2 regions of the Catenibacterium sp. UBA627 genome follow, and region 1 is predicted to be linked to the other one. Evidence: a T-box and tRNA genes for the amino acid it is inferred to sense, from the RefSeq annotation. Region 1 holds a T-box; the other holds one or more tRNA genes.
What was found. A T-box is a leader RNA that pairs with one kind of tRNA and senses whether it is charged. The one in region 1 lies ahead of leuS (leucine--tRNA ligase), so its partner is inferred to be a tRNA-Leu.

Region 1 (6,300 bases):
GAAAGTGGGTATATAAAAGGTGTGAATGCATTTTTGATTCGTTTACCTGCTAAGAAAAATCATATCAAGCTTCTTTCAGGTCGTTTTCCTCATCATACAAATGAAGTCATTATTACACATAATTTATCTCATAAACTCAAATCACAATTCACATGTCATCTATTAGAAGATGACACATATAAAGTAGTAGGAGTAATAGAAGATAATTTTTATCAGGATCAATTTGTCTGTTTTCATCATGATATAGATAAGAAATATCCAGATCTTATAAGAGATGACAAGATGGATATTATCACCAATAATCCTGAAACAGTCATTAAACGTTATGAAAACAATTATGAAGCAGATAATGATGTATATATGAAGAAGATGAGTTATGGTACGCTTATTTCTATTGGTCGCATAATTGCATTGGCTTATATGATGATCAGTTTAATTGTGGCGATAGAACTCACAAAAACAGTCTTCTCTTCTCTTTACTTAGAAAGAAGCCGCTCATTAGCTTTAAAAATCTCTATGGGTGCAACATACAAACAGTTACAGTGTGAATCAAAGATAGAAATATTTATTATTGGCACATTTATTTACTCTATCAGCATAGTGATGTTTATAATCATTCTTTCTATTCTTCCATTGACATCATTTAAGGAATATTTCCATTTTACCTGCCTTGCCTCTCCTTATTATTTCTATGTTATTTTCTATTTTCTCTATCTTCTTATACTCATACTTTCTGCATCTGCACCGTTTATTCGTATTAAGAAAGAAAGTATAGTCTCATTACTCAGGGAGGAATAATATGATTCAACTTAAATCAATCAATAAACGTTATCTGCATGAACATGTACTAGACAATATTTCTTGTACGCTTCCTGATATAGGCTTTGTGTCACTAATAGGACCAAGTGGATGTGGAAAAAGTACTTTACTTCATATTATTGCTGGACTCGATGATGATTATTCTGGAGAAGTCATTTATAAAGATAAGAAGATTTCTATTATCTTTCAGGATTTTCATCTTATTCCTTGGCTTTCTATCACAAATAATATTCGCTTATATGATTATTTTCATAAATCATCTTACATATTGGATGAAACACTCACTAAACAGTTTAAGAAGACTCCAGTGAGTGCACTTTCTTTAGGGCAAAGACAACGCACTGCGATAGAACGTGCTCTTTATTATAATCCAGATATTATTCTATGTGATGAACCAACAGCATCACTTGATCCAGATAATGCAAAGAGAGTATTGCAGATATTGAAGGAACGTTCTCATTCTTCTCTTGTATTATTTGTATCTCATGATGAAACATCAGTGAAACAATACAGTGATCGTATTATAGAGATGAAGGATGGCTATATCATAAAGGATACAGTAATCCAAAAGACAGAGGTATATCCTAAAGAGAATCATTGTAATAATAAAAGATATCATTTTCCTATTTTCAAGCTAACAATCCAGTCCTTTTTAAGTAGTCGTAAAAGGTTCTTTCAAATGTCTTTCGCATTATCTATCGCATTATTATGTCTGATGATGACATTTACCTTTACATTCTCTTTTCGTAATACCATTTATCAATATCTCTCTTCATTGATTCCACAGAAGTCAATTACTTATAAATTACGTAATGATGATCCTTTATCTTTAACTCATTTCAATGAAGCAACCTATCATTATTTGAATTTAGATGATTATAATCTCATGGGAATCTCTCATAATAATCAAAGATATCAGAAGAATGAAGTTCTGTTTATATCTGATGATACATCTTATGTCAGCCAGTATATATATGGAAGAGCACCACAAAATAATGATGAAATTGCGGTACCTCTCTCAACTGCAAGAAAACTTGCCCAAAATAAGAAGGTAAATTCGTTACTCAATACATCATGGACGATCTATTATAAATATCAATTAAAAATCAAAGGAATAGAAGTAAAAATAGTAGGTATATCTCCACAAACTTACAATTATGATGCCTTTTATATGTATGAATTTGCTAACTATCATTGGATCGAATCACTCTTTAATCAGACACCAACTGCAAGATATGGTATGTTAAAGTATAAGGCAGACAAATCAATTATAGATTCTTTAAAAAAGAATTATCCTGAATATGAATTCAAGACAATGGGGGAATCAACAAAGAAAACATTAAATGATAACATGAATAGAATTCAGATGATTCTTGTCATTTTTTCTATTTTGACTATTATTTCTTCTATCTTTATGATTATGGAAATCATGATTCTTCATGCTATGCATTTAAAGAAGGATCATGCGATTATGAAAGCCTATGGTGAAAAGAATAAACATATTTTTAAGATGTCTTTCTATCAATGTCTGATTCTCCATTCTTATAGCTATTTGACTGCTTCTCTTATATTATTAGGTATTATGAAGGTGATGAATCAGATTATTCCTCAGATTACGGACTTTCCCATGCATCTTACATTCCAGCCTCTTAGTATGCTTTTATTGTGGGCTGGTTCATTCTTGTTAGTCTGTATCTCAACATTGTTTAGTGTTATTTATATTATCAAACTCAATCCATCCCGCATTCTTAAAATGAGATGATAATTCTTGCAAATAATGGGAAATTATGATAAGGTGAGTGAGTATATAAAAGTCAAGGAACTAGAGTAGTAGATGGTCATACTTTTTAAGAGAACTTATGGCTGGTGTGAATAAGTAAAGTCATCCATTGAACTCGCTAGGGAGATGGGTCTGTGGTAAGCAGATCACGTATTGCTGCGTTAAAGCATTAAGCGCATGAATCAGTCTTCATGAACTAAGGTGGTACCGCGAGTTCTCGTCCTTAGACATGAGGACTTTTTTTATTTTAAAAGTGGAGGAGACAAAATTATGACTTATGATCATAAGATAGTAGAAAAGAAATGGCAGAAATACTGGGAAGAGAATAAGACATTCGAAACAGATGTTTATGATTTCTCAAAGCCTAAATACTATGCCTTAGACATGTTCCCTTATCCATCAGGACAAGGTCTTCATGTTGGACATCCAGAAGGATATACAGCAACTGACATCATGTCAAGAATGAAGAGAATGCAGGGATATAACGTATTACATCCAATGGGATTTGACTCATTTGGTTTACCTGCTGAACAGTATGCAATCAAGACAGGTAACCACCCTGAAGGATTTACATTAAAGAATATTCAGACTTTCACTAAACAGTTAAAGATGTTAGGTTTCTCATTTGACTGGGATAAGCAGGTATCTACTTGTGATCCTAGCTTCTATAAATGGACTCAGTGGATTTTCAAACAGTTATATGAAGATGGTTTAGCTAGATATGTAGATATTCCTGTTAACTGGTGTGAAGAATTAGGTACAGTACTTGCGAACGATGAAATTATTGATGGTAAGAGTGAACGTGGTGGATTCCCTGTTATTCGTAAGAATATGAAACAGTGGGTTATTGATATCCCTAAATATGCTGAAAGATTACTTGCAGGATTAGAAGAAGTTGATTGGCCAGAATCTACTAAAGAAATTCAGAGAAACTGGATTGGTAAATCAATCGGTGCTCATGTTGATTTTAAGGTAGATGGTTATGATGATAAATTCACAGTATTCACAACACGTTGTGATACATTATTTGGAGCTACTTATTGTGTATTAGCACCAGAACATGAATTAGTAGAAAAGATTACGACTCCTGATAAGAAGGATGAAGTAAAAGCTTATTTAGATGTATGTGCAACTAAGTCAGAACTTGAAAGAACTGAATTAAATAAAGAAAAGACTGGTGTCTTCATTGGTGCTTATGCAATCAACCCAGTAAATGGTAAGAAGATTCCAATCTGGATTTCTGACTATGTATTAGCTGGTTATGGAACAGGTGCTATCATGGCTGTTCCTGCACATGATGATCGTGACTATGCTTTCGCAAAGAAGTTTGGTATCGATATTATTCCAGTATTAGAAGGTGGAGATATTACTAAGGAAGCATGGACACAGGATGGTGTACATATCAACTCTGGCTTCTTAAATGGTTTAGATAAACAGGAAGCAATCGATAAGATGTTAGACTGGTTAGAAGAACATCATTGTGGTTCTAAGCATGTTAACTATCGTTTAAGAGAATGGATCTTCGCAAGACAGAGATATTGGGGTGAACCAATTCCAATCATTAACTTTGATGATGGAACATCTGTTGCATTAAGTGATGATCAGTTACCACTTATCCTACCTGAACTTGAAGATTATAGTCCATCAAAGACAGGTTCTTCTCCATTAGATAAGGCTGTTGACTGGGTTAATGTAGAAGTAGATGGTAAGAAGGGTAAGAGAGAAACAAGTACAATGCCTGGTTCTGCAGGATCTTCTTGGTACTTCTTAAGATATATTGATCCACATAACGATAAGGCTATTGCAGATCCAGAATTATTAAAGCATTGGATGCCAGTTGATTTATATGTTGGTGGACCAGAACATGCAGTAGGACACTTATTATATTCACGTATGTGGAATAACTATTTATATGACAAGGGTATCGTACCAGTTAAAGAACCATTTAAGAAGCTATACCATCAAGGTATGATTCTTGGTCCAAATGGTGTGAAGATGTCTAAGTCAAAGGGTAATGTTATTAACCCAGATGATATTGTAGAAGCATATGGTGCAGATACATTACGTTTATATGAAATGTTTATGGGTCCTCTTGAAGCATCTAAACCTTGGAGTGAAACAGGTGTAGAAGGTTCAAAGAAATGGCTAGAACGTGTTTATAGACTATTTGTTGAATCTGATAAGTTAACTGATACAAATGATGGTTCACTAGACTTCGTATATCACTCAACAGTTAAGAAGGTGACTGAAGACTATGAAAACCTTGGCTTTAATACAGCTATCTCACAGATGATGATTTTCATCAATGAAGCATATAAGGCTAAATCAGTTTATAAGCCATATGCAGAAGGTATCGTTAAGATGCTTTCATGTATTGCACCTCATATCTGTGAAGAAATGTGGGAAAAACTTGGTCATGAAGGAACAATCGCTTATGAAGCATGGCCAACATATGAAGAAGACAAGCTTGTTGTATCTACAATTGAAATTGCAGTACAGGTAAATGGTAAAGTACGTGGACGTTTATCTATTAATAAGGATCAGGAAGCTGAATCTGTTAAACAGCAGGCATTAGAACTTGAAAATGTTAAGGCACATACTGATGGTAAAGAAGTTAAGAAGATCATTTATGTTCCTAACAAGATTGTAAATATTGTAGTTAAATAATTCGTTAAGGCATCTCTTAGGAGATGTCTTTTTTTGGATTAATAGACGATTTCTTCATGATAGTAAGAGAGGGTATGATATAGTGATATCAAGGATGCGATAAAGTATGGAAATGAAACATCATTTGAGAAAGATGAAATTTGAAGGAAAGAGTTACAATGTTTTAACGGATGAGGAATTAGAAGACTTAATTGTTTCTGAGATTTATGATAAAAAATATAAAGAGGGAAATGTAGAACTAGTAGATTTTGATCAATTTTTGAAAGATTGAGAAGAAAGATATGGCTTATAAAGTTTTTCTCGATAAAGAAGTTATCTTTAGATAAATGAAATTTACCGAAAGGTATTAGAAAGATGGTATCGATGAATATCATCTTTTTCTATGCTAAGAAATTAAAACAGAAAGCCCGTTTGTACTTTGTTGTTCTGCTAGGTAATACACATATAAATATAATGATGTAAATGAGTGAATTACTCAGGCTTAATTCATTAAGGAATTTCATTATCCAAAGAATTTAAATTTGCGACACTCTACGATACCAACGCTTTTCATAGTATGGTTCTTCACTGGATTCTAGATGGTATGAAAGAATCAATAGATGAACTTGTAGACAACATCAATCATATGCGTTACTTAGGTTTAAAGGATTAATTGAAAGATCATTCTCAATATAGATAATTACCGCTATTTGTCTACTTATGGATAGAAGTACCTTTTTGTCTTTCGCTATTTATTCTTATATATATTATGATAAGTCCGGGTAGTTCATATGAAGGGAAGTAAATAAAATGAAAACATTATATCTTATGCGTCATGGAGAAACATTATTCAATGTTCAACATAAAATTCAAGGCTGGTGTGATTCCCCATTAACTGAAAAGGGAATCAAGCAGGCGCAAAAAGCAAGAGATTATTTTTCTAAAAAAGGCATTACTTTTGATCATGCTTATTGTTCTACAAGTGAAAGATGTAGTGATACTTTAGAGTTGATTGTAGATATGCCTTATACAAGATTAAAAGGATTAAAAGAAAA
Region 2 (5,200 bases), on a different contig from region 1:
CTTTTTTCTATGAAAAAGAACTGTAACGCTCAAGTATTCGTTACTGCCTTTCATAAGTATTTTCCAATTTTACTATTCTTATTCTGCTTAATTTCTTCGACAGTTCCCATCGCAATAATCTCTCCACCAAGTTGACCGCCCTCAGGTCCCATATCAATAATATAATCAGAATTTCTAATAACATCTAAGTCATGTTCAATCATAATAATAGTCGCTTTTTGATTAATTAATGTATCAAATACACGAAGTAGTGTTTCTACATCTAATGGATGTAATCCAATAGAAGGTTCATCAAAGATAAAGATGCTTCCATCTTGTACTTTTCCTATTTCTGATGCCAGTTTTAATCTTTGTGCTTCTCCACCAGATAAGGCAGGTGTTGCTTCACCAAGAGTCAAATAACCAATTCCTAAATCCACTAGAACCTGTAGTTTCTCTTTAATCTTCTTAATGTCTTTAAATACATCTAACGCTTCTAAGATAGTAAGAGACATTACATCTTTAATAGAATAACCATGGTACATTATAGAATCCACATCATTGCTGTAACGTGTTCCATCACAATGTTCACAAGTCATTTTTATATCTGGAAGAAACTGTATATCCATAGAAATAGTACCAGTACCTTCACATACAGGACATCTTAACTTACCTGTATTATAAGAAAAATCACCTGCACTATATTGATCACTTAATCTTCCATACAATCTTCTTAAATGATCAAATACACCAGAATAAGTTGCGACAGTACTTCTGACATTATTTCCAATAGGGGACGCATCGATCAAATTAATCTTATTGACCCATGATGCATCCAATTCTTTTACATGTTGAGGAAGTCTTTCGTGATTTAATGAAGCCTTTATGGCAGGATATAACGATTCAAGAATCAATGTTGTCTTACCACTTCCAGACATACCAGTAATTGTAGTAAGAACTCCTTTAGGAATAGAAATATCCAGTGGTTTGACAGTATGTATTGTATCTGTATTAAGTCTTAAAAAGCCCTCATTAAAAATCTCTTTCTTATTTCTTACAAGAGTTTGATGTAAATCATTGAGATAAGGTCCAATGATAGAATTCTTATCCTGAATGATTTCATCAATAGTACCTTGACTGATTATAGAACCACCATTTTTACCTGCTTCAGGCCCTATTTCAATCATATAATCTGCTTCTTTAAGAATTCTTGTATCATGATCGACCAAAACAATAGAGTTCCCATCCTTAATCAACTCTTTCATAATCGCAATCAAGCCATCTACATTGGCAGGATGTAGTCCAATAGAAGGTTCATCAAGAACATAAAGAACACCTGTTGTTCTGTTTTTTACAGTACGCGCAAGCTGTACTCTTTGTAGTTCTCCTGTTGATAATGTAGAAGAAGCACGATCAAGAGTCAAATAACCGAGACCTAAAGACAGCAATGCATGCGCATTAATCATGAATTCTTCAAGAATACTAGAACCTATTTCTTTCACATCATCATTAAGGGTATTGATTACCTGTGGAAGCCATACAGCTAAATCCTTTAAACTCATCGCACATACTTCAGTTAAAGTCTTACCACCTAGAAATGTAGAATTCGCACGTGTATTAATACGAGAGCCATGACAAGTCGGGCATGTCTCTTCCTTAAGGAATTTACTGACACGCTTCATATTCTTTTCATTCTTGACCTTCTTTAATGCGTTCAAGACAGTCGCTTTGGCACTATAGTAAGTAAAATCTAATTCTCCTGCTTCCACGCTCTCTTTATTCTTAGGACGATAGAAAATATGTTTTTTAACCATTGGTCCATCATATACAATATGCTTCTCTTCTTCTGTTAATTCTTCAAAAGGAACATCAGTACGCACACCCATCGCACGACAGACATCTTTCATTAATGACCACATGAGTGTATTCCATGGCGCCACAGCCCCTTCATCAATAGTTAGATGAGGATCAGGAATCAAAGAATCAATATTAATTGTCTGTACAATACCAGTGCCCTGACAATCAGGACATGCGCCTTGTGAATTAAAGGCATACTCCTGAGCACTTAATCCATTAAATCTTTCGTGGCAGATTGGACACTCAATCATTTCACCTCTCGCTACATTTATACTCGCAGGTACTCTATGTCCGTTAGGACATAAATAATCTCCACAACGTGAAAATAATAAGCGAATAGAATTCAATAATTCTGTCTGTGTTCCAAAAGTAGAACGAATGCCTGGTATATTAGGTCTTTGATGTAATGCTAGAGTACTAGGAACATATCTAATAGAATCTACTTTGGCTTTTTCTCCTTGAGAGATTCGTCTTCTTGTATAAGTAGATAATGCTTCTAGATATCTTCTAGAACCTTCAGCATAAATGACTCTTAATGCTAAAGAAGACTTGCCACTTCCTGATACACCAGAAATAGCTACAATCTTATTTAGAGGAATATCAACGTCAATATTTTTTAAGTTATGTACCTTTGCGCCTCTTATTTCCATATGATCAATCATACAAAATCCTCCTAAACAAAAAAACTAGCTATCTCTAGCTAGTTCATCTTAATTAATGGTGCGGCCGATGAGATTTGAACTCACACAGACGTACGTCCACAAGTCCCTCAAACTTGCGTGTCTACCATTCCACCACGGCCGCAACTTTGTGCAACTAAAATTATACTTGAGTTGCACATAGAATTCAACTATTTTTTAAGAAGATTATAGAGAGACTGAGCGTAGATAGCAGCTGCAGTTAATAAATCATCTAATGAAATTAATTCATTTTCTTCATGCATATGATGGTTTTTACCAGGGAATTCACAACCAAAAGCAACACAGTTAGGCATTTCTTTTGCATAAGTTCCACCACCGATAGTCTGAGGACCATGTTCATGATCATTTGTGAACTGTACATATGATTCATGAAGCTTCTGAACTAATTCACTATTAGGATCTACATATAATGCAGGACCAATATCATGTTCTTCACTCAAGCCATACTTATTAACAGCTTCATCTACATTCTTAACAAGTTCATCATTGTCTGAATCATGAGGAAGACGTAAATCAAGAGTTAATGAACCTTCATTATTTTCATAATCTAAGATACCTAGGTTAACAGTTAAAGCACCCATTTCACCAGTAAATGCGACATTGAACTTTTCGCCTAAATAATCATTGTATAAATATTCATCAACGAATTTTGCGTAGCTATTATCAGTTACACTTGCAATATAATGACATAAGTTACTTGCGGCATTATTACCTAACTGAGGCTGAGATGCATGGGCACTCTTACCTTTTAAGAATAAGTGTGTGTTACCATCTACAACTTCTAAAGAACCCTTGAAGTTATTTTCTTTTAAGAATGCATTATATGATTCTTCATAGTCAGTACCCTTTAATACAGCTTTAGCCTGATCTGGTACGATATTCACTACACGTCCTGAATGAATAGAGATTACCTTATCATCATCTGTTTTACCCTTGATGATGAAATGACAGTTACCTTTTTCACCATATACAACAGGGAAATCAGCATCTGGAGTAAATCCCATCTTTGGATATGGACGATGCTGGAAATAGTAATGCATACAGCGAGAACCATTTTCTTCATTACATCCAAAAATGATACGAACCTTCATCTTCTTTTCAAAATCAAGTTCATTAACAATCTTAGCAGCATAATAAGCAGCAATTAAAGGCCCCTTATCATCAGCCACACCACGACCATAGAGTGTATCTCCATCAAGAGTCATATCATATTCTGGATAATCCCATTCCTGACCTTCAGTAGGCACAACATCTAAGTGTCCAAGAATACCAAAACATTCTTCTCCTTCACCAATATCAATAGAACCAGCATATCCATCACAATCATCAGTAACAAATCCATCTCTTTGACCGATAGAAAGCATTAAATCAAGCGCTTTACGGTTGTTTTCACCAAATGGCTGATTTTCTTTCGCAGTAGATTCATCAAGAGTTGAAGGAATTAGACATAAGTCCTTTAAATCTTTCAGCATTTCTTCTTTATGCTTTAATACTTCTTCTTTAAAATCAATCATTTTATTCACCTCAGTGACTATTATATACAATTTTTGAATTATTTGAAACACACATACTGCACCTTTTTGTAACGTTCATTCAAGAGTTGTGCTAATATAGTAAAAAGGGGGCAAAAGAATATGGAGAATAAGGACATACAATTTCATATTACAGTCAAAGGTATTGTGATTTATGAAGGCAAGACATTAATCTTAAAACGTGTTAGACCTTCATCAGATGGACTTGGTTATTGGGAATTACCAGGTGGGGGATTAGAATACGGGGAAGATCCTCACCAGGCGCTTGTTAGAGAATTAAAGGAAGAAACAGGGCTAGATATTGAAATCATTAAGCCAGTTTATACATTTACGGCTATTAGACCACATTATCAGACAGTGGGTATTGGTTTCTTGTGTATTCCTACAAATGATCAAGTTAAGATTTCATTTGAACATACAGATTATAAGTTTGTGGATGAAGGTGAATTAGAGAAGACACTTGACTCACATATCTTTAATGATATTAAGAAAACAATCGAAGAATATAACCAGATAAGAGAATACAATGAACTAAAAAGAGAAGCGAACTAACGCTTCTCTTATTTCATATAGATCTTTTCAACTTCACAGATATACATTGTATGGAAATCTTTATTAGGGTAATTCTTATCCACAAGTGTTTCATCTAAGAAACATTCAGGCTTGATTGTATCTTCATAGAGTTTCTTTCCCACAACGACAATGTCTGCTTCTTCAAATGTAGGAAGACCTTCAATAAATGTAGGTGTTAAATCAGTCTTCGCAATCTTATCTCCATCACGTCCAGATTCTCTACCTAATACTGTTAAATCTTTCATATGTTCTCCATTAAAGAATGAAAGAGTCATCTTATCATTAGAATCTATAAATTCCTTTGTATAACGCTGTGGTCTTACAAAACAAGTCATCACTGGCTTATTCCATAATGTACCCATCTCGCCCCATGAAATAGTCATAGTATTAAATGCGTCTTTATTACCTGCACTAAGTAGTGCCCATTCCTTATTCAATTTATTGAATATTTTTAAATCAAATGTATTTACATCTACTTCTTTAAACATAGTCATTACCTCCGTTTTTATATTATAAACTTATGCCACTATTTAATCAAATTTGTGCTTGTCAAACAAT

Region 2: it has a tRNA-Leu gene. The T-box ahead of leuS (leucine--tRNA ligase) is inferred to sense a tRNA for this amino acid. The anticodon was not compared.

What each region holds. Positions count from the first base shown of each region.
Region 1 is NZ_DBPF01000065.1:6,045-12,344, reverse strand. It holds gene B2S90_RS04590 (ATP-binding cassette domain-containing protein) at 1-798, shown strand, start outside; gene B2S90_RS04585 (ATP-binding cassette domain-containing protein) at 800-2,581, shown strand; T-box leader at 2,628-2,827, shown strand; gene leuS (leucine--tRNA ligase) at 2,870-5,266, shown strand; gene B2S90_RS04575 (hypothetical protein) at 5,373-5,537, shown strand; gene B2S90_RS10885 (TetR-like C-terminal domain-containing protein) at 5,763-5,918, shown strand; gene B2S90_RS04570 (histidine phosphatase family protein) at 6,056-6,300, shown strand, end outside.
Region 2 is NZ_DBPF01000143.1:2,476-7,675, forward strand. It holds gene B2S90_RS09440 (excinuclease ABC subunit UvrA) at 51-2,498, opposite strand; tRNA gene B2S90_RS09445 (tRNA-Leu) at 2,555-2,640, opposite strand; gene pepV (dipeptidase PepV) at 2,687-4,051, opposite strand; gene B2S90_RS09455 (NUDIX hydrolase) at 4,172-4,621, shown strand; gene B2S90_RS09460 (flavin reductase) at 4,630-5,130, opposite strand.